DNA from 3 places in the Halobacillus sp. ABR2_026 genome. Region 1 is predicted to be linked to each of the others. Evidence: predicted binding sites of a transcription regulator. Region 1 holds the regulator's gene; each other region holds the start of a gene.
The links. The regulator LexA, encoded in region 1, represses DNA repair genes until DNA is damaged. The targets are predictions, from matches to a motif close to CGAACATATGTTCG.
Positions count from the first base shown of each region.

Region 2: a site for LexA is predicted at 2,053-2,066, ahead of ruvA (Holliday junction branch migration protein RuvA). Genes of this name have one in related genera too.
Region 3: a site for LexA is predicted at 5,528-5,541, ahead of uvrB (excinuclease ABC subunit UvrB). Genes of this name have one in related genera too.

Region 1 covers NZ_JBSWTM010000001.1:1,878,820-1,886,291, forward strand. Annotated here, with positions in the region: gene ACXADE_RS09705 (AAA family ATPase) at 1-480, shown strand, start outside; partial or broken gene hflX (GTPase HflX) at 577-1,808, shown strand; gene ACXADE_RS09715 (methionine gamma-lyase family protein) at 1,862-3,109, shown strand; gene ACXADE_RS09720 (MerR family transcriptional regulator) at 3,225-3,629, shown strand; gene glnA (type I glutamate--ammonia ligase) at 3,654-4,985, shown strand; gene ACXADE_RS09730 (hypothetical protein) at 5,124-5,348, shown strand; gene lexA (transcriptional repressor LexA) at 5,383-6,006, opposite strand; gene ACXADE_RS09740 (YneB family resolvase-like protein) at 6,311-6,970, shown strand; gene ACXADE_RS09745 (DUF896 domain-containing protein) at 7,056-7,289, shown strand; gene tkt (transketolase) at 7,466-7,472, shown strand, end outside.
Region 2 covers NZ_JBSWTM010000001.1:2,613,505-2,620,976, reverse strand. Annotated here, with positions in the region: gene ACXADE_RS13675 (YhcN/YlaJ family sporulation lipoprotein) at 1-78, shown strand, start outside; gene ACXADE_RS13670 (YebC/PmpR family DNA-binding transcriptional regulator) at 578-1,330, shown strand; gene ACXADE_RS13665 (BofC C-terminal domain-containing protein) at 1,410-1,979, shown strand; gene ruvA (Holliday junction branch migration protein RuvA) at 2,115-2,732, shown strand; gene ruvB (Holliday junction branch migration DNA helicase RuvB) at 2,750-3,751, shown strand; gene ACXADE_RS13650 (DUF2905 domain-containing protein) at 3,748-3,945, shown strand; gene queA (tRNA preQ1(34) S-adenosylmethionine ribosyltransferase-isomerase QueA) at 3,975-5,000, shown strand; gene tgt (tRNA guanosine(34) transglycosylase Tgt) at 5,034-6,170, shown strand; gene yajC (preprotein translocase subunit YajC) at 6,186-6,446, shown strand; gene ACXADE_RS13630 (TIGR04086 family membrane protein) at 6,493-6,876, opposite strand; gene ACXADE_RS13625 (ArsB/NhaD family transporter) at 7,002-7,472, shown strand, end outside.
Region 3 covers NZ_JBSWTM010000001.1:3,036,090-3,043,561, reverse strand. Annotated here, with positions in the region: gene ACXADE_RS15780 (COX15/CtaA family protein) at 1-138, shown strand, start outside; gene ACXADE_RS15775 (DEAD/DEAH box helicase) at 289-3,492, opposite strand; gene ACXADE_RS15770 (peptide chain release factor 3) at 3,811-5,400, shown strand; gene uvrB (excinuclease ABC subunit UvrB) at 5,616-7,472, shown strand, end outside.

The DNA of each region.
Region 1 (7,472 bases):
CTCGGTGGTGTTCTCTTTATCGATGAAGCGTACTCCTTAGCAAGAGGCGGGGAGAAAGATTTCGGCAAGGAAGCGATTGATACCATGGTTAAATGCATGGAAGACCATCATAATGAGTTTATTATCATACTTGCTGGTTACCCCGAAGAAATGGAAGATTTTCTAACACTAAACCCAGGGCTTGCTTCGCGCTTCCCCATTCAGCTCTCCTTCAAGGACTACACGGCAAAAGAACTTACTCAGATTGCTTTTGGAATGATTAGTGAGAGGGAATATTGTTTAACGAAAGAGGCGGAGCGAAAGCTTTTTCAACATTTGCATATCGTCTATACAAGGCGTGAGGAGAATTTTTCAAATGCTCGTTATGTAAGGAATCTCATTGAAGAAGCCATCCGCAAACATGCTTGGAGAGTGGTCGTAAGCCCCCATCCGAAAAAGAGGACGTTAATGACCTTGGAGGCGGAGGATTTCAGTTTTTAGCTTCCTGGCTCGCAGGAAGTGTGTCTATATTCATGCCGCTCCGTTTTCTGTTATGATGAGAAGGAGACAGGCAGATGGAAAAGTAGGTGAAGATTTATGTCAAAAGAGTTGGTAGTATTAGTAGCGAGAAAGGATCCACAGGAACAGGAGGAGCGGTTTCAATCTTCCTTGGAAGAACTGCAGTCCTTAACGGAAACCGCTGACGGAGAAGTGTGTAAAATTATTACTCAAAAGCGTGACCGGGTTCACCCGGCTACATATTTAGGTGACGGGAAATTAGAAGAGATCAGAGAAGCTGCCGAAGATGTGGAAGCAGAACTCGTCATATTCAACGATGAACTGTCCCCTGGTCAGTTAAGGAACATTGCTGACAGGGTAGGTGTGCGTGTCATAGACAGAAGTCAGCTGATATTGGATATATTCGCAGGCCGGGCGCGTACGAAAGAAGGTAAGCTTCAAGTTGAGCTTGCTCAGCTGCAATATTTGCTGCCTCGTCTATCTGGACAGGGAACAGCTCTCTCCCGTTTAGGTGGGGGATCGGTACCCGTGGTCCCGGTGAAACTAAATTGGAAACGGATCGCCGCCATATTCAAAGAAGAATTGATGACATCAAAAAACGTCTGGATGCCGTCGTGAAACAGCGTGAGCAGTATCGAAAACGGCGTAAAGAAAATCGGGCGTTTCAAGTCGCTATCGTGGGCTATACGAATGCCGGGAAATCGACTTTCTTCAATAGAGTAACAGATAGCCAATCTTTCGAGGAAGACTTGTTATTCGCGACACTCGACCCGTTGACAAGGCAAATGAGCCTCCCGTCAGGATTTTTGGCACTTTTATCTGATACAGTAGGATTTATACAGGATTTGCCGACCACGTTGATTGCAGCTTTCAGATCAACGCTTGAAGAGGTGACAGAAGCTGATTTTGTCATTCACATGGTGGATGCTTCTCACCCTGACCACATTCAACAGGAGAAGACGGTTCTTCGGCTATTGGAAGATCTCGGTGCAGGCCAGCTCCCTATATTAACGGTTTACAATAAAAAAGACTTGCTGCAAGGCGACTTTATTCCTCATTCCTTTCCTTCATTGACGGTCAGTGTCCATGATCCAATCGATCGTAAACGCGTCCTTCACAAAATGGAAGAAGTTTTGAAAGAGGAATGGGATGAATATGATGTTTTCATTCCAGCTGAAGAAGGGAAGCGGCTTCAGCAGTTCAAAACCTACAGTATGGTAACAAGCATCCATTTTTATGAGGAAAAAGAAGGGTATGCGCTGCATGGATTCATTCATCCTGAACACCCTTTGAAACATCAGATCCTTTAGATGGAAAATTACAAACATAAATGAAATTACGCAAGATAGGAAGAGGTTACATCATGAATATTCAAGAATTAAAAAACCGAGTGGAAAAAGAAATCAAGGCTCCGCACGCAATTGTCGATGAAATCGTTGAATACAACCAAGCGAAAGTGTTGAGAGCCTTTCACAAATTAAGAGTCAGCGACTCCCATTTTAATCCGACGACAGGGTACGGTTACGACGATTTTGGACGGGATACCCTCGAGGCCCTTTATGCGGAGATCTTTAAAGGAGAAGACGCTCTCGTTCGCCCACAGCTCATATCAGGGACTCATGCCATCACAACCGCCTTGTTCGGGGTGCTCCGTCCTGGTGATGAGCTTCTATACATATCGGGGGAACCTTATGACACATTGAGAGACGTCATCGGTTCTGAAGACGAACGTGATACAGGGTCGCTTTCAGATTTCGGTGTGGGGTATCAGTCGGTCTCGTTGAAGGAGGACGGGGACTTCTCCCGATCTACTATCTGCGCAGCTATGAATGATCAAACGAAAGTCGTTGCCATCCAGCGATCGAAAGGCTATGAGGACCGCCCTTCCTTTACGCTTGATGCTTTGGAGTCCATCATTCGATTCGTACGTGAGATCAATGAAGAGGTCATTATTTTTGTAGATAATTGTTATGGTGAATTCGTGGAGATGAAAGAACCTTTGGAAGTAGGAGCGGATTTGATTGCTGGTTCATTGATCAAAAACCCTGGCGGAGGGATTGCAAGAGTTGGAGGATACATCGCAGGGCGGAGCGACCTCATTGAAAAATGCAGCTACCGTTTGACTGCTCCTGGTTTAGGGAAAGAAACTGGCCCGAGCTTAAACACCCTTCAGGAAATGTATCAGGGGATTTTCCTTGCACCACACGTCGTAGGAGAAGCGCTGAAAGGAGCGATCTTCACTTCCAAATACCTGAGTGAATGGGGCTTTGATACAAATCCTGGTTTTAATGCCAAGCGGACTGACTTGATTCAATCGGTTAATTTTCAAACCGCCGATCAAATGATCAAGTTCTGTCAATCCATCCAGCAAGCTTCGCCTGTGAACTCCCACTTCAAGCCAGAGCCAAGTGCAATGCCGGGATATGATGATGAAGTCATCATGGCAGCGGGTACGTTCATCCAAGGGGCGAGTCTCGAGTTGACGGCGGATGGTCCTATCCGACCTCCCTATACAGCTTTCGTTCAAGGGGGACTGACGTATGCACATGTTAAGCTTGCTGTCGTCCAGGCTGTAGCACAGATGGTAGATGAGGGAATGGTCAAAGCTTGAAGAGAAAGGTATGATACCCCTTTCATAAATTGTGTGAACATTCCTCACATATGTTGACATATCCCTTGCGTGACGTATAATTAAAGTATCATTCTTATGGGGAGGAGGCACATCGATGAGTGATGAAATTCGTCGTTCTATGCCGTTGTTCCCGATGGGGATTGTTCAATCTTTGACAGACCTTACTGCACGCCAAATTCGGTATTATGAACAGCATGAGCTTGTTCAGCCGGCGCGTTCAGAAGGGAACCGCCGCATGTTTTCATTCAATGATGTCGATCGACTGTTGGAAATTAAAGATCTGATCGATCAGGGAGTCAACATGGCCGGAATTAAAAAAGTTCTGAAGATGCACAGCGATTCAGAAAATGAAGCGTATGATGAAAAGCAAGTGAAAGAAGTGCACAATGAACTTACTGAAAAAGAGCTTCGTCGGATGTTACAACGAGAACTATTCACAGCGGGAAGACAAGGTAAATTAGCAATTAGACAGGGAGAAATGTCCAGGTTCTTCCATTAATCTTGTGTCGAGAGGGGAAATTCAATGGGTTTAACTAAAGAAGAAATTTACAAGAAAATCGATGAAGAAAACGTCAAGTTCATCCGCCTGCAGTTTACGGATATGCTTGGCACAATCAAAAATGTGGAAATTCCACTAAGCCAGTTGGATAAAGCAATTGATGGCATGATGATGTTTGACGGATCCTCCATCGAAGGATTCGTACGAATAGAGGAGTCCGATATGTATCTGGTACCGGATTTGGATACGTTCGTCGTCTTCCCTTGGACGTCCGAGAAAGGGAAAGTCGCACGCTTCATCTGTGACATTTACAACCCAGACCAGACTCCATTTGAAGGATGCCCACGCTACAATTTGAAGCGTAACATCAAGAAAATGGAGAAACTAGGTTTTTCCGCTTTCAATATCGGTACGGAACCTGAGTTTTTCCTATTCAAATTAGATGAAAAAGGCGATCCGACGATGGAATTGAATGATAAAGGCGGGTATTTCGACTTGGCCCCAACCGATCTTGGGGAAAACTGCCGACGTGATATCGTTTTGGAGCTTGAGGAAATGGGCTTTGAAATTGAAGCTTCCCACCATGAAGTAGCTCCTGGGCAGCATGAGATTGACTTTAAATATGCAGATGCTGTCAAACACTGTGATGATATCCAGACTTTCAAACTAGTGGTCAAAACGATTGCGCGTCAACATGGTTTGCATGCGACATTTATGCCTAAACCGTTGTTCGGTGTCAACGGATCAGGAATGCATGCCAATATGTCTCTTTTCAACGAAAAAGGTAATGCTTTCTTCGACGAAAAAGGAAAAGAGCAGCTTTCTGAAGTCGCCTATCAATTCACAGCGGGTATTATTAAACATGCCACCAATTTTACAGCGGTCACAAACCCTACAGTCAACTCTTACAAGCGTCTCGTTCCGGGTTATGAGGCACCATGTTATGTAGCCTGGTCGGGTCAAAACCGGAGCCCTCTCGTACGTGTACCCACTTCCCGTGGGTTAAGCACCCGAATCGAGGTGCGCAGCGTGGACCCATCAGCCAACCCTTATATGGCGATGGCAGTTCTTCTTGCTGCAGGACTTGATGGTGTTGAAAATAAATTGGAAGCTCCGGCACCTGTAGACCGGAATATCTATGTTATGGATAAGAAAGAACGGGAAGCCCATGGAGTAAAAGACCTTCCTGCCACGCTTTATGACGCGCTGGAAGAGCTGCACAAAGATTCAATCATGGTAGAAGCTCTCGGTGAACACCTATTTGAACACTTCATTGAAGCGAAGGAAATTGAATGGGATATGTTCCGTACACAGGTTCATCCGTGGGAGAGAGAACAATACTTGCAAACCTATTAAGTACCAAAGCCTTGAAGCATACCATGCTTCAAGGCTTTTTTGTTCAGGGAAATTTCATAATTTTGGTCGTATACTTTTGGCTGCGAAATACATATAATAAAAACAAGAACAAATGTTCGTTTAGGGGGTGTGTTGCGAATGGACTCCTTATTCAATCGGTCAAAAATGGAAAAGATAAAACTTGAACTGATCTATATGAACAAAGAGGGGGCGGTGTCTCAACGGACAGTCAGGATCGTCGGTATACAGGATTTATATGTAACGGCATACTGCTATGAGCGAAAGCAGGTAAGGACATTTATGAAAGAAAACATCCTGTCTGTCCTGCCCAAGTCCTACCTAGGAAATAGATACGGCGCATAAAAAAGAGAGACGAGTGCTGACTCGTCTCTCTTTTTTAGTGTACGGTCCGATAAAGACCAACGACTTTCCCTAAAATGGCCACATCTTGTAATAAAATCGGCTCCATTGTGGCGTTTTCCGGTTGGAGGCGGACATGGTTTCTCTCTTTAAAGAAACGTTTTACGGTTGCTTCTTCGTCCTCTGTCATAGCAACGACGATATCGCCATTCTGTGCGGTCTGTTGCTGTCTGACGATAACCATATCTCCATCAAGAATACCAGCTTCGATCATACTCTCTCCCTGGACGATGAGAACGAACGTATTGTCATCCGAACCTGCGAGCGTATCTGGAAGCGGAACATATTCTTCAATATTCTCTACTGCGGTAATCGGAGACCCGGCTGTAACTTTACCAATAACTGGAGCGTAGGACGCTTCACTCCTTGGAATGCTGTGATCTTCTTCCAATTCAATCACTTCAATGGCACGAGGCTTTGTAGGGTCGCGTCTGATATACCCTTTTTTCTCCAGCCTGGACAAGTGCCCATGGACTGTTGAACTGGATGCGAGGCCGACGGATTGTCCGATCTCTCTAACAGATGGCGGATAACCTTTCAATAAAACTTGTTCTTTAATGAAATCTAGTATTTCCTGCTGCCGTTTTGAAAGTTTACTCATAGATTAGCACCTCGTACATAGGATTATAGTAACCACATTGTACCACCTATGTTTCAGAAATACAAACACGCGTTCGAAAAAAAGCCATTGACAAGAACCTGTGTTCGTATATAATAAAAGTAACAAACGCGAACACAGGTTCTTAGGAACGTTCGTTCTACAATATCGGAGGAGGATTTTCTTATGTTCAACAAACTATCTAAGCTCGATTACACGTATATTATTCTTTTTATTGTTAGTTTCATCATTCTCTATTATTCTATGGTAACGACCGTATAAATAGAGAGAAGAGAGGATCGTCCAGGTGAAGGTAATCATATATTGCAGAGTAAGTACTGAAAAAGAGGTGCAGGTAACTTCATTGAACCGGCAGAAGTCTGAATTGACAAGTATGGCTGAGGCCCATGGTTATGAAGTGGTTGAATGTATCGAAGAACAGGCAAGTGGCTATGAAATCGAACGGGAAGGGGTCTTCCGGATGTTGGAATTCTTTTCTTCTGGACAAGCGGATGCCCTTTTGGTTCAGGATGAAACTCGCTTGGGACGCGGGAATACGAAGATTGCTCTTTTTCATCAATTGAACCGGCTGGGAATTAAAGTTCTATCCTTATCCAATAACGGGGAACTGGAGTTGTCAGAATCGGACTCAATGGTATTGCAGATCGTAGGAATCGTCGAGGAATACCAAAGAAAAATACATAACATGAAGATACGGCGTGGAATGAGAAAAGCCGTAGCGGGTGGTTATGATCCATCCGCGAATTTATCCAACAGGGATCAGGCACCGGGCCGTGAGAGGATCGATTTCCCGATTGAGGAAGTCATGAGGTTAAGGAAGAACGATCTGACGTTTAAGGATATAGCCGCTACTCTTCGTGGTCTCGGATATGATGTTTCGAAAGCAACCGTCCACAGGAGATACAAAGAGTACCTATCCCTTGAAAAAGGTGAGGAATCAAGGTAATATAATGATTGAAGACAAGAGTCCCTAGATTTCTTGTCTTTTTCGTATGTATATGATCCAGACTACAAGCAAAGGAGAAGGATCTATGTTATCTAAAGAAAAAATTAATCGTATAAATGAATTGGCTAATAAATCCAAAGAGCAGGAGCTTACGAAGAATGAAAAAGCAGAGCAGCAGAAACTCCGCCAGGAATATTTGAAAAATGCCCGTCAATCCTTTAAAAACCAACTGAAAGGCGTAACAGTCGTTGATCCTAAAGGAAATGACGTTACCCCTGAAAAGCTTCGCCAAATGCAGAAGAATGAAAAAAAGAATTGATAGTTAATGATCCGTATTCGTTTTTTCGAATACGGATTTTTTGTTTATTTCCCTCGATCAAGGGGAAATTAGGTGGGAGGTTGTGCAAAGATTGCGCACAACGCTTGTCTCAAAGCGAATTTCATTATAGGATAATACATGGTACATATACCTGAATAGAAAGGGGAATGTTCAACATGGCAA
Region 2 (7,472 bases), 730 kb from region 1:
AACATCCATTCCAGGCAGGAGGCATCCGAAGCTCCACAAAAAATCAGAGACCGCCTCCGCAATTTCTTCAATCAATAAGCGGTCTTCCCCTCAAAAAGTGCAAATGTAAGTAAAAGGTATTTAAAAAAGAACGGGCCATGCCCATGATAAAAAGCCAGTGGTGGAAATAATGCTGCTGGCTTTCCTGCGGGGATATCGGCAATCCTCCTCAAAATAAAGAACTGCAAGTTATTTCCAGGGAGGATGGAGCAAGTCAAACTACTTTCCGGAGCCTCTAAAACCTATACAAATATCCCATAATGAAGTCTTTTTTACATTTGAAATTCAACACTGAACTGTAACAGAGCCTTTACATAAGGGGGAGACCTCTCCAAGGGTAGAGGGGTAGATGAGGTCCCACCGGACGTTTGCTGAGGAGGACCGCTAGGCTTGCCCTCTAGAGACAGCTTATTATGGGAGTTGGCGCTTTAAAGAGTGTTGGAGATTGTGATATATTTTAGAGTAGTATCATATGCGTAAGAGTACTTATGAAATTTATAGAAAAAGATAAGAATTGTCTCGGAGAGGAGAATGTCCAATGGCTGGCCATTCAAAATGGAGTAATATCAAGCATCGAAAAGGTGCTCAAGATGCGAAACGCGGAAAACTCTTCATGAAGCTTGCCCGTGAAATTTTCATGGCTGCGAAACAAGGAGGCGGGGATCAGGAAACCAACTCTGCCCTGCGTTTAGCCATAGATAAAGCAAGGTCAAACAACATGCCGAATGATAACATCGATCGCGCCATCAAGAAAGCGACCGGTGATCTCGAAGGCGTCAACTATGAAGAATATACGTATGAAGGATATGGACCTGGCGGGGTAGCTGTTATGGTAAAAGTTCTAACTGATAATAAAAACCGGACGGCTGCTGATGTAAGGCACGCTTTCAATAAAAATGATGGAAACTTAGGAGAGAATGGGTGTGTCTCCTTTATGTTTAATCGTTCCGGCTACCTTGTAATCGATCGAACCACTACAGAGGCTGACGAAGAGGATATAATGCTTGAGGTCATTGAAGCAGGTGCAGAAGAAATGGAAACCACAAATGAAGAGTTCGAAATTTATACAGAACCGGAATCATTTACAGATGTTAAGCAGGCCCTGATTTCAAAAGGCTATGAATTTAAAACAAGTGAAGTAACGATGATCCCTGAGACTTATACAGAACTAGAAGAAGAAGGCGTCGAAAAGATGCTGAAACTGATCGATATGCTTGAGGATAATGATGACGTTCAGGAAGTGTATCATAACCTTGATGCGGATGAAGCCATCTTAGAAAAATTATCCTGATTCCCTTTATCTATGATAATAACTTCTGTTTCTGGACACACTAGAAACAGAAGTTATTTTTGATTAGGGGGAATCCACAATGAATCGATGGATTATGGGGATCGGGGCAGTTTTAGCGGTTGTGTTCGTAGGCTGGATTTTCATCGGTCAGCAATCGCCGAAAAACGTTCAAGACAATTCGCCACAAAGGCACATTCAGGGGAAGGAAACTCAAGTAGAAACAGTGGAAACCCTGGTGAAACCTGAACCTTTGAAACTAACGGTCATTCTAAAAGAACATTATATAGATGGTGTGACAGAAACCACCAAAAAGGAAGAAACCATTTGGTCGATGATGGATTTTTGGGCGGCATACGAAGGGTGGACAGTGGAGGAACAGCAACTGGACCAAGTTGTGTTCCAAAGGGAGGTCGAAGACATTTCTCCCTTAACGAAACAGTCCGGGTATTTTGGATTGACGGATAATGGAGAGTTAGCTGTTTTTCAAGGCGTCCCGGGGCAAGGTAAGGTTATGGAATCTTTTAAACCAGTGCCGGTCAAGCCGTTGGAAACGAAAAGAGAGAAGGAATTACTGCAGGGGATAAAAATTAAAGATCATGCTCACTTTGAACAGGTCGTCAAACAATTCTCCAGACAGGATGAAGTGTAACCATAAAACAGCCATGATCGTTGTGGCTGTTTTGTGTTGTACATAGAAGGATGGAGAGGCTTTTCCTCGTGGGCGAACATGTGCTTGTATGTTACAATTAAGTGGATAGAAATAAGGGTAGAGAGGGAATTTTTAATGATCAGTTATGTGAAAGGTGTAATGACGACGCTCGATGAGGGGTCGATCACTATAGAAACGGGCGGCATTGGATATGAGGTGTTATGTGCCAATCCATACCATTTCCAAGATGCTGTAAATAAAGAAGTAAAAGTACATACGTACCATTATATTAGAGAAGACCTGCAGACATTATATGGTTTTAAGAAAAAAGAGGACAAACAGTTATTCGCTCAATTGCTCAATGTTTCAGGCATAGGACCAAAAGGAGCATTGGCGATTCTCGGGACGGTAAGTGTGCCGGAATTTGTATCTGCGATTGAACAGGAAGATGATAAATATCTGACTAAATTTCCTGGCGTAGGTAAGAAAACGGCTCGGCAGATGATTCTCGATTTGAAAGGAAAACTCATTGTCTGGCTTCCGGATGAAGAAAACGAAGATACGTTGTTCTATCAGGAAGATCTCACTTCAAAAGAGAAGCGGGCTGTTTTGGAGGATGCCATCGAAGCATTGAAGGCTCTCGGATATACAGAAAAAGAAGTGAAGTATGTCCGTACCCAGCTTGAAAAAGCTAAGCACGGCAGTGTGGATGATTATGTCCGACAAGGCCTGCAATTGCTGATGAAATCTTAAAGGGAGGAGGATGAATGTTGGATGACCGAATGATATCTGGAGAACAACAGGAATCGGACCAGGACATTGAATTAAGCTTAAGACCCGAGACTCTAAGACAATACATCGGCCAGGATCAAGTGAAAAATAACCTGAGCATTTTTATTGAAGCAGCGAGAATGAGAAACGAACCATTGGATCATGCCTTATTATATGGGCCTCCTGGTTTGGGGAAAACCACCCTTGCGTCGATTATTGCCAATGAAATGGGCGTTCAGTTCCGTACGACCGCAGGACCTGCTATCGAAAGAGCTGGGGACTTGGCTGCCATTCTTTCATCACTGGACCCTGGTGATGTCCTTTTTATTGATGAAATCCACCGCCTTCCCCGGTCAGTGGAAGAAGTCCTTTACCCTGCAATGGAAGATTTCTGTCTTGATATTGTGGTTGGTACAGGGCCAAGTGCACGTTCTGTAAGACTGGACCTGCCTCCTTTTACATTGGTGGGGGCGACGACCAGAGCCGGGCTTTTGTCTGCACCATTACGGGATCGTTTTGGGGTGCACAGCCGTCTCGAATATTACGATACGAAAGCTCTGTGCGCCATTGTTGAAAGGACCGCCGAGATTTTTTCTGTAGAAATTGATGGGCCGGCTGCAGTCGAAGTTGCCCGGAGATCAAGAGGAACGCCTCGGATTGCGAACCGTTTGTTGAAACGTGTGAGGGATATCGCTCAGGTGAAAGGGGAGGCTGTGATCAGTCAGGAAACGACGAAAGAAGCATTGGAGATGCTACAAGTCGATGCGGAAGGTCTTGATTTTATCGACCATAAATTGTTGAAAAGCATTATGGATGGCTTCCAAGGCGGGCCTGTCGGTTTGGATACGATAGCGGCTACGATTGGCGAAGAGTCCCAGACGATAGAGGATGTGTATGAACCCTACCTGCTGCAGATCGGGTATATTCAGCGCACGCCTAGAGGGCGCGTTGTGACACCAAAAGCGTACATCCATTTCAACAGGGAGGTGCCAGGCTCTTGACGGGCTTTGGTAAAATCTTTATTGTAATAGGGATTGTGTTCATAGTGATCGGTATTTTATGGAGCATCTTTGGGAAATTACCCGGCGATCTCAGCTTCAAAAAGGGAAACGTTACGTTTTATTTTCCAATTATGACTTCCATAATAGTGAGCATAATCCTTTCATTGGTTTTCTATTTGATAAGAAAATTTTGATACATTACACATTAGAATAGGGGATTCACATGGATATTAAGCAATACGATTTCGAATTACCAGAAGAGCTGATTGCTCAAGTTCCATTAGAGGACCGCACAGCTTCCCGTCTGATGGTTTGCGATCGGAAAGAACAATCCATCAAACATCGGCACTTCTCTCAGATTACAGATGAACTAAAAGAGGGCGACTGCCTGGTATTGAATGATACGAAGGTTCTTCCCGCCCGTCTCTATGGGGCAAAGGAGGGGACAGGTGGAAAGGTAGAAGTCCTTCTCTTACACCAGACGGAAGAAGATGAATGGGACGTTCTCGTCAAGCCTGCAAAAAAGGTGAAGGTCGGTACAAACATTATTTTTGGTGATGGGCAGCTGACTGCCGAATGTACTGGACTGGATGAGCATGGTGGCCGTAAAGTCAAGTTCAGTTATGAAGGGATTTTCCTTGAGGTTTTAGAAGCTCTTGGTGAAATGCCTTTACCCCCCTACATTAAAGAACAGCTCTCCGACAGGGATCGTTATCAGACGGTTTATGCTAAAGAAGAAGGCTCGGCAGCTGCGCCAACCGCCGGTCTCCATTTCACGGAAGGTTTATTGCAAGAGCTGCAGACGAAAGGGGTAGAACTTGCATATTTGACCCTGCATGTCGGTCTTGGTACGTTCCGCCCTGTCAGTGTGGATCAGATTGAAGAACATGACATGCATGCAGAATTTTATCAATTGAGTGCTGAAACGGCAGCCCAGTTGAATCGGGTCAAGGATCATGGTGGAAGAATAATCTCTGTAGGGACGACCTCTACAAGGACGCTTGAAACCATCATTAGGGATTATGGAACATTTAAAGAAGCAAGCGGATGGACGGATATCTTCATTTATCCTCCTCAAACATTAAAAGCAATCGATGGTTTAATCACGAACTTTCACCTGCCGAAGTCTACGTTGATCATGCTGGTCAGCGCATTCGCAGGGCGAGATTTTATCTTAGAAGCCTATAAACAGGCTGTCGAAGAAAGGTATCGCTTCTTTAGTTTCGGAGATGCAATGTTTTTTAAATGATCGGTGGATCAACAGTGAGAAAGGGTAGAAATCATGGCAATCACATATGAATTGATTAAAACATGTAAACAGACAGGGGCCCGTCTGGGAAAGGTTCATACTCCCCACGGGTCTTTTGAGACACCGATGTTCATGCCTGTCGGTACATTAGCTACAGTAAAAACGATGAGTCCTGAGGAACTCGAGAGGATGGGCGCGCAGATTATTCTGTCAAACACCTATCATCTTTGGCTGCGTCCTGGTGAAGATATCGTGGAGGAAGCGGGAGGCCTGCACAATTTTATGAATTGGAATGGTTCCATTCTAACCGATTCTGGCGGGTTCCAGGTCTTCAGTTTGAGTGATTTAAGAAAGATCGAAGAAGAGGGTGTTCACTTCCGAAACCATATTAGTGGTGAAAAGCTTTTCCTATCTCCAGAAAAAGCGATGCATATTCAGAACTCGCTTGGAGCAGATATCATGATGGCATTTGATGAATGCCCGCCATATCCTGCAGAACACAAATATATGAAGGACTCTGTGGAACGGACGAGTCGCTGGGCGGAACGATGCCTTGAAGCCCATCAACGGCCTCATGATCAAGGGTTGTTTGGAATCATCCAGGGTGGGGAGTATGAAGATCTTCGTCGTCAAAGTGCGCGTGATCTGACATCGATGGACTTTCCAGGTTATGCAGTGGGTGGACTATCTGTGGGTGAGCCGAAAGACGTCATGAACCGGGTGCTTGAATTTACTACGCCATGGATGCCTGATCATAAGCCACGGTATTTGATGGGGGTGGGTTCTCCGGACTCTTTGATTGATGGCAGTATACGCGGCATCGATATGTTTGACTGTGTACTTCCGACACGAATTGCAAGAAATGGTACATTAATGACTTCTGAAGGAAGACTGGTAGTACGTAACGCAAAATATGCGCGTGACTTCCGACCAATTGATGAAAATTGTGATTGCCATACGTGTAGAAATTATAGCCGTGCTTACATCCGTCATTTAGTCAAAGCCAATGAAACATTTGGATTCAGACTTACGACTTATCATAATCTTTATTTTCTGTTAAACTTAATGAGGCAAGTGCGTGAAGCCATTAGAGAAGATCGACTCGGTGACTTTAGAGAAGAATTCTTTGAAATGTATGGTTTCAACAAACCAAACGCAAAGAACTTTTAGAAAGGGGGAAAATAAATGGATACATTAGTAGGTTTACTACCCATTATTCTAATGTTTGTCATTTTCTATTTCCTATTGATTCGACCGCAGCAAAAGAAACAGAAGAAAGTACAACAAATGCAGTCGGACCTCCAAAAAGGCGATAGAGTAATAACAATCGGAGGACTTCACGGAACGATTCATGCGATTGATGAAGGTACTCTTGTGATTTCTGTACAAGATGGTACACAGCTTAAATTCGATCGTAATTCCGTACGTGAAAAATTGAGCGAATAAATGATAATCCCGCTACATTATGATGTAGCGGGATTTCTACTTCGTGTCACCTTTTCACTGTTTTCCTTGGCAGGTTAACACCAATCATCCCTCCGAGCCATGCGGCCAAAATCAATCCTCCGAAATAACTTAATTGAGGGAGAGACACCCATGAATTTTCGAATATGATTTGGAATAAAATCATGGCACTTACAAAAATCAGTCCCGTCATCCCACCCGAAAGCCAGCCTTTTTGTTCTCCTTTATAGGCGGCAAGCATCCCCCCGAAGGCAAGAATACTGATTCCTGCGACTAATGCGAGTTGATTGAGCGTCTCATATTCCATTCCTGTAAACCTAAGTAAAAGGGCCAACACACCGGCGAACACAATCATAAGTATAAAAATAGAACCGACTCCGTACCCAAGTACCCCGGATACTAACTTTTTCATCCGATCCCCCCTTGATAGGCTTGTCACTTTTATCTATATGCATGAAAACTATAAAGATAGAAGTAGATATTTTCTTATGGACTTGAATAAGTATTAGTAAAGTCCGTCCAAAAAGGGGAAGATCTATGTCAACAGTACTCGCAATCCTCATTTTCGTAGCTAGTTACATATTGATTATGACGGAAAAACTAAACCGTGCACTAGTAGCCGTAGCGGGTGGCGTACTCCTATTGATGACGAAAATTTATGAGTGGGAACAAGCTTTTGGATTTATCGATTGGGAAACCGTTGCCCTACTCTTTTCGATGATGGTGTTAGTATCTATTACCAAGAAAACCGGCATTTTTACGTTTATGGCCATCTGGCTTGCTCAGCTTGTCAAAGGCAGGCCTGTACCACTCCTTATTGTCACGGCTTTGTTCACAGCGGTAGGTTCCGCTTTCCTTGATAATGTGACAACAGTCCTTTTGTTCGTCCCTGTCCTTTTATCCCTCGTCGATCGTTTAAAACTTCCGGCTTTTCCTTATTTGATAATGACCATCTTCAGTTCTAATATCGGTGGGACAGCAACACTCATCGGAGATCCTCCTAATATT
Region 3 (7,472 bases), 1.2 Mb from region 1:
TTTATCATTGTCGTTACCGGAAATGTTGTCCTCGCCTCATCAATGCACATGCTGCTCTCTACTGTGACCATGGTCATCGGCGCATGCATCCTGGGAGGATACTGGTTCAAATTACAAAAGAAAGCGATCAAAGCATAACAAAAAGGAAGCTGCCCATAGAAGGCAGCTTCCTTTTTTTGGTGAGAATGGAAAAATATGTATGACCTGGTCTGGAACTTTGTTCCAGACCAGGTCATACAGAAAATACCAATTAGTGGGTGAGAATAAAGAGCCGTGGAGTACGGCTCTTTATTGGAATAGCTGTTTGATTTCTTCTTCGCTTAGGGAGGTGAGCATGGATTCGCCTGGCTGGATGATTTGGTCGACAAGGTCGCGTTTCTTTTGTTGAAGCTGGTAAATGCGTTCTTCTATCGTACCTTCGGAGATCATCCGGATGACCTGAACGACTTTTTCCTGGCCGATTCTGTGCGCGCGGCCGGCTGCTTGTTCTTCAATCGCTGGATTCCACCAGAGGTCGTAGAGAATGACGGTATCTGCCCCTGTCAAGTTCAGCCCTGTTCCGCCGGCTTTGAGGGAGATGAAGAAAGCATCCTTTTCGCCTTGGTTGAAAGCTTCCACCATTTCCATACGTTTTTCGGATGGCGTGCTGCCATCTAAATAGAACGACTCCAATCCTTCCTTGGCAAGCTCGTCATGCATCAAGGTGAGCATGCTTGAGAATTGGGAAAAGATCAACATCCGGTTGCCGCTTTCCTTCAGCTCTCTGGTCAGTTCTCTTAATTGCTCGAGCTTTCCAGATTGTCCTTCGTAATTTTCGAGGAACAATGCCGGGTGGCAGCAAATCTGCCGTAATCTTGTAAGGCCCGCCAGAATTTCAAGTTTCCCTCGTTGAATTCCTTTTGTAGCAATCGTTTTCTGAATATCGTTCTGTATGCGTTCCAGGTATGCGAGGTAGACCTCTTTCTGGTCTCGCGTCAACTCTGAATATTGGACGGTATCAATTTTATCCGGCAGTTCGTCGAGTACTTCTGTTTTCATCCTTCGTAAGATGAAGGGACGTGTCATGAGGGAGATTTTCTCCGGTTTCAATTGTAAAAACTTTTTCTTACTCGTGAAGAACCCCGGCATGATGGCACGGAATAATGACCACAGCTCTTGTAAAGAGTTTTCAATCGGTGTGCCGCTTAAGGCAAAGCGGTATCTTGATTTGATGGCTCTGACTGCGACAGCTGTTTTGGTGGTCTCATTTTTAATTGCCTGCGACTCATCCAGAACCATAGCATGAAATGACTGTTCTTCATAGGAGGCGATATCCTGCCTGAGCAATGGGTAGGACGTGATCCATATATCTTTCTGCTTCGCTCCAGCCAAGGCTTCCTGTCTTGTTAATGGATCTCCTGTAAGTATCTGTACAGATAATGGAGGAGCAAACTTTTCAATTTCTTTTTTCCAATTGTAGACAAGGGAAGCGGGAGCGATAATGATTGCTGGGTCCTTCATATGCCCGTTGATTTTCTCATCCAATAAGAAAGTGATCGTTTGAATGGTCTTTCCGAGCCCCATATCATCAGCCAACACACCGCCTAAACCGTAATGGCTCAGCATCTTCATCCATCTGAAACCTGTCAATTGGTAAGGACGTAGATCGGCTTGCAGTCCTTCCGGTGGGTCAATTTCAAAAGAGTGGGGCGATTTCAGTCGGTCGACAAGCTCTTGGAACAGTTGATTCCTTTCCGCTTCCTTCGGACCGAGTGCATCTTCCACTTGCAGGCTTCGTGCAGTCGAGACTTGGAAATGGTTGTCTTCTAAATCCTTCGTGCTTAGATCCAGGTCCTCCACCAGTCTTTGAAAACGTTCAAACGAGTCATTCGTCAACGACATAAGAGCTCCGTCCGACAAGCGATAGTATTTTTTTCGTTCGATGACAGCCTTGAGAGCTTCGGTCACATCGTCATCACTAATGCCTTCAATCGTGAAATTAATATCCAGCCAATTGCCCTCATTCTCCAGTTCAACGGACGCTTCCAGCTCATGCTGATGATCGTTCACGAGAGAACGGACCGAAGAGGATAGATAAACTTCGCTATGTTCTTTCAATTTCGGCAGGTAATGATAAAGGAAATGATCCAACTGATCTTCATCTTCAATGTAGACCATCTCTCCATCAAATTTAAATTCAGCAAGTTCAATGATCTGCATAATTTCCTGCTCAGTCTGTCGATCACGTCTGACGATCGTTTGGTTGGCTGATTTCTTTTCATTAAAAGGATCTATAGTTAAATCACCATAGTGGAACTTCACATCAATGGTGAGTGTCCATTGTTGGAAGTCCAGATAAGTCTCAGCTGATAGTGACTCTTGTACGATCTTTTCCTGTGCGGATCGGTCGAGTTGAACATTCGCGATCGTTTCCAGTTCAGGAAGCACGTATGAGACAATCCCCTCCATATCGTGATGACTGACAGTATGGTTTCCGTTCGAATTGTAAGGAAGTATCGTGTATAACGTCCGAATAACCTCTTCTTTTTCAGCATCGACAGGATAAAAAATTCCATTTTTATAAAGAAGGTGATAGTCCGTCAAGTAATCATAATCTTTCAAATGGTTCATGTGCATATGAAAATGTCCGCGTTCTTCGGACACATAGAAAGATAGGTCAGGAAACGCCTCTTCGTAACGGACCGGTCCTACGTTATCCCCTCGTTCCACGACATCTGTCTGCTGCTGTTCCAATAGAGGAAGCAGCTGGGAGGCAAGGGCAGGTGGTACGCGAAGCACTTTGGATTCTGTTGTGTTCCATTGCTGTTCATAAAACTGTTCCTGTTCATAAGCAAGTTGTAACAGTCTTAAGATTTCCCTGTCTTCTGCGGTAAACGTATGTTCAGCAGGGTCAAACGTAAATTTCTTTGTGATCCGGTAGGCCTGATCTTTCCTCATATGATCAAGCAGGTCGCGGATATTCTTAATGACATAAGGATAATTTTCACCAAGCTTCATCTCAAGGCCGAGGCTTTTCGTTCCCAGGATAGACTGCAGATGAAGGTAATAGTGAATTTGAAGAGGTTTCTTCAAATCCTGGCCGCCTTTATTTTCCTGACGCTGTCGGAAAGCCTCGAACAGGCTGACGGCGAACATCCGGTCTTGGTTCGACATACTGGTTTGAGCTTTCCGGCCTTTTTCGGCCAACTTCGGGGCAAGGTCTTCAAGAGTCTTTTCCCGGATGGCGATCAGTACGGCTGCTATGTGCTTACACGTGTAGTAGGTCGCATAAGCCTGACATTCGCACGTAGCTTCCACATCCTCATCCTCAAAAAAGAAGACACGGACTTCGTAGTCGTGAGTGCCGGCAACGACTGCCCGCCAGGAACGGATCGCACTATTATGAGAAAGCCCGTACACTTTCCCGCGATCAAAATATTGTTTTCCGCGCGTGTAAAAAGCCGGTCCGGTGATTTTCTTTATATCGTTCGGTTGTAATAAGTAACTCTGCATAACTGGCATCCTTACTATCGTTTTTATCCCTATTATAACAGGTTTGAAAACCCAAAGAGAATGAGAGGGGTTGGGAAGAATTGTGTGACCAGGTCATCCATATTCTGGATGACCTGGTACACCAATATTTGTAAGCTCTTTGTTTTTGTGATTGATTTTACATGTGGGGTATGCTACCTTTCAAAGTATAATAAAAAAATTCGACGAAGGCGCTTAAGTGTGTGAGCGCTTTTTTTTATGGAGTGAATCTGCCGATGTAAAACGTATATCCTACCCCGCCTACTGAATTGAAATAATGAATAAACGGAGGATATCACGATGAGTCAAATACAAGAAGAAATGAAAAAACGCCGTACGTTTGCTATTATCTCCCACCCGGACGCAGGTAAAACAACGATGACGGAGAAAATGCTATTATTCGGTAACCTGATCCGATCAGCTGGTACGGTCAAAGGGAAAAAGTCAGGAAAGTTTGCGACGTCCGACTGGATGGAAATCGAAAAGCAGCGTGGGATTTCCGTTACATCCAGTGTGATGAACTTCCCTTATAAAGATTATCAAGTAAATATTCTCGATACACCCGGCCACGAAGATTTCAGTGAGGACACCTACCGTACATTGACGGCTGTGGACAGTGTGGTCATGGTCATTGATGGAACGAAAGGTATTGAAGCGCAGACGCTGAAACTTTTCAAAGTTTGTAAAATGCGTGGGATTCCGATCTTCACATTCATTAACAAAATGGACCGTGAAGGTCGTGAACCATTGGAATTGATGGAAGAGATCGAAGAAACGTTGAATATCGAAACCTATCCTATGACTTGGCCGGCTGGAATGGGCAAGCGCTTCTTAGGCGTTTTCGACCGTGAAAATGAGCAATTTGTTCAATACACAGGAAACGAGGAAGAAGAATACATTCCATACAGCGAACTTGACCAGCATCCTGAATTAACGGAAAATGCCACCTTCCAGGAAGCGGAGGAAGAAATGGAAATGGTAGCAGAAGCCGGTGATACGTTTGATATGGAGAAAGTTATGCGTGGGGACCAGACGCCTGTATTCTTCGGTAGTGCGCTCGCTCCTTTCGGGGTGGAAACGTTCTTTAATTCATTCATTGACATGGCTCCTGAACCGGCATCGAGAAAATCGACCGAAGGCATTGTGTCTCCGGATCATGAAGAATTCTCTGGCTTCATTTTCAAAATCCAGGCCAACATGAACCCTCAGCACCGAGACCGGATTGCTTTCGTCAGAATATGCTCCGGAAAATTTGAGCGTGGCATGAACGTGACGCTTTCTCGAACAGGGAAAACGTTCAAACTTGCTCAATCCCAGCAGTTTGTGGCCTCATCGCGAGGTACTGTCGAAGAAGGCTATGCAGGAGACATCATCGGAATTTATGATCCAAACGTTTATCGGATCGGGGATACGATTGTGACCGGAAAATCCAAGTTCGAATATGATGAGCTTCCGCAATTCCCGCCTGAATTGTTTAAGAAAGTGACGGCTAAGAACGTCATGAAAGCGAAGCAGTTCCGTAAAGGTTTGGAACAGCTGGTGCAGGAAGGCGCGATCCAGTTGTTTAAACGTTATCGTTTTGAGGACTATATCATTGGAGCTGTTGGTGAGCTTCAATATGAAGTGTTTGAATACCGGATGAAAAACGAATACAACGTGGATATTGAATTGACACCACTTGGTGAGCGGATTCCACGCTGGTTAAAGGAAGACCAGGTGGATGAGTCGTTGTTTGATGAGCGGAACATGCTTGCTGAAGATCGGGAAGGTAACCCGCTTGTCCTCTTTAAGAACGACTTCTCTCTCCGATGGTTCAAAGACAAGAACCCTGACATCGAACTTACCGATCTGTTTGAAGTCAATGAATACAACCAAACATTGAATTCCTAAACAAAAAAGCACTTTGCTACCCGCAAAGTGCTTTTTTCTATGAGTCTGAATGGAATAAACTGGATGACCTGGTGTGGAATAAAATTCCACACCAGGTCATCCATGAATTTACAGAAAAACACGGATGCGAATGTTTGTTCGTTTGATGTTAGAATGGTAAACTGTTGTGGTAAACTAAAAAGTACGAGTATAGACAATGAACGGAGGTTTTCGTCGTGGAGGAGAAGTTTGAATTAGTTTCACAGTTTTCACCTCAAGGAGATCAGCCGAGGGCGATCGAAGAGCTTGTCCAGGGGATCGAACGAGGAGACAAACATCAGACATTGCTTGGGGCAACGGGTACTGGGAAGACATTTACGATGTCCAATGTGATCGAGCGTGTAAATAAACCGACACTGATAATCGCCCACAATAAAACACTGGCCGGACAGTTGTACAGCGAGTTCAAAGAGTTCTTTCCGAACAATGCTGTCGAGTATTTCGTCAGTTATTATGACTATTATCAGCCGGAAGCATATGTACCGTCTTCGGATACGTTTATAGAAAAAGACGCAAGCATCAACGATGAGATCGATAAATTACGTCACTCCGCTACATCTGCTCTCTTCGAGCGTAACGATGTCATTATCGTAGCGAGTGTTTCCTGTATTTATGGTCTCGGTTCTCCCGACGAATACCGCAGTCAGGTTCTTTCTATTAGAACAGGAATGGAGAAAGACCGTGATGAATTGCTGAGAAATCTTGTCGATATCCAATATGCGAGAAACGACATTGACTTCCAGCGCGGAACATTCCGGGTCCGTGGAGATTCTGTAGAAATCATCCCGGCTTCACGGGAAGAACATGCGATGCGTGTGGAATTTTTCGGGGATGAAATTGACCGGATTCGGGAAGTGGATGTACTAACAGGTGAAGTTGTCGGAGATCGGGATCACGTCGCCATATTCCCGGCCTCTCACTTCGTTACACGTGAAGAAAAGCTTAAAAAAGCTATAAAAAATATAGAAAAAGAATTGGAAGTCCGATTGAAAGAGCTGAGGGATCAGAATAAACTACTGGAAGCCCAGCGTCTGGAACAACGAACGAATTACGACTTGGAAATGATGAACGAAATGGGCTTCTGTTCCGGAATTGAAAACTATTCGAGACATCTCACATTCAGGGAAGAGGGAGCGACTCCTTATACGCTGCTTGATTATTTTCCGGATGATTTTCTCATGATGGTGGACGAGTCTCACGTTACTCTTCCTCAAGTCCGGGGAATGTACAACGGGGACCGTGCACGAAAGCAAGTATTGGTGGACCATGGTTTCCGCTTGCCGTCAGCCATGGACAACCGCCCGCTCATGTTCCCTGAATTTGAAAAGCATATCAATCAGATCGCTTATGTTTCGGCAACCCCGGGACCTTATGAAATTGAACATACTCCGAAAATGGTTGAGCAGATCATCCGTCCAACTGGATTGCTTGATCCGGAAATTGACGTTCGTCCGATCCATGGTCAAATCGATGATCTTGTCGGAGAAATCAATAAACGGAAAGATAGAAACGAACGTGTCCTCGTAACGACATTAACGAAAAAAATGTCGGAGGATCTCACTGATTATTTGAAAGACTTAGGAATGAAAGTCGCCTACCTGCATTCGGAAATTAAGACACTGGAGCGTATTGAAATCATTCGCGACCTCAGAGTCGGAAAATACGATGTCATTGTCGGAATCAACTTGCTTCGTGAAGGGCTGGACATTCCGGAAGTTTCACTTGTTACCATACTGGATGCGGATAAGGAAGGGTTCTTACGTTCCGACCGTTCTCTTATTCAAACGATCGGACGAGCCGCACGTAATGAGAACGGCCGGGTCATCATGTATGCTGATAAAATGACGAAATCAATGCAGTTTGCCATCGATGAAACCTACAGACGTCGTGAAAAACAGATCGCATATAATGAAGAGCACGGCATCACGCCGCAAACCATTAGAAAAGAAGTACGTGACGTTATTAAAGCTACGAATGTTGCGGAAGAGGAAGCCGGTTATGATACAGGCAAGAAACCTTCAGAAATGACGAAG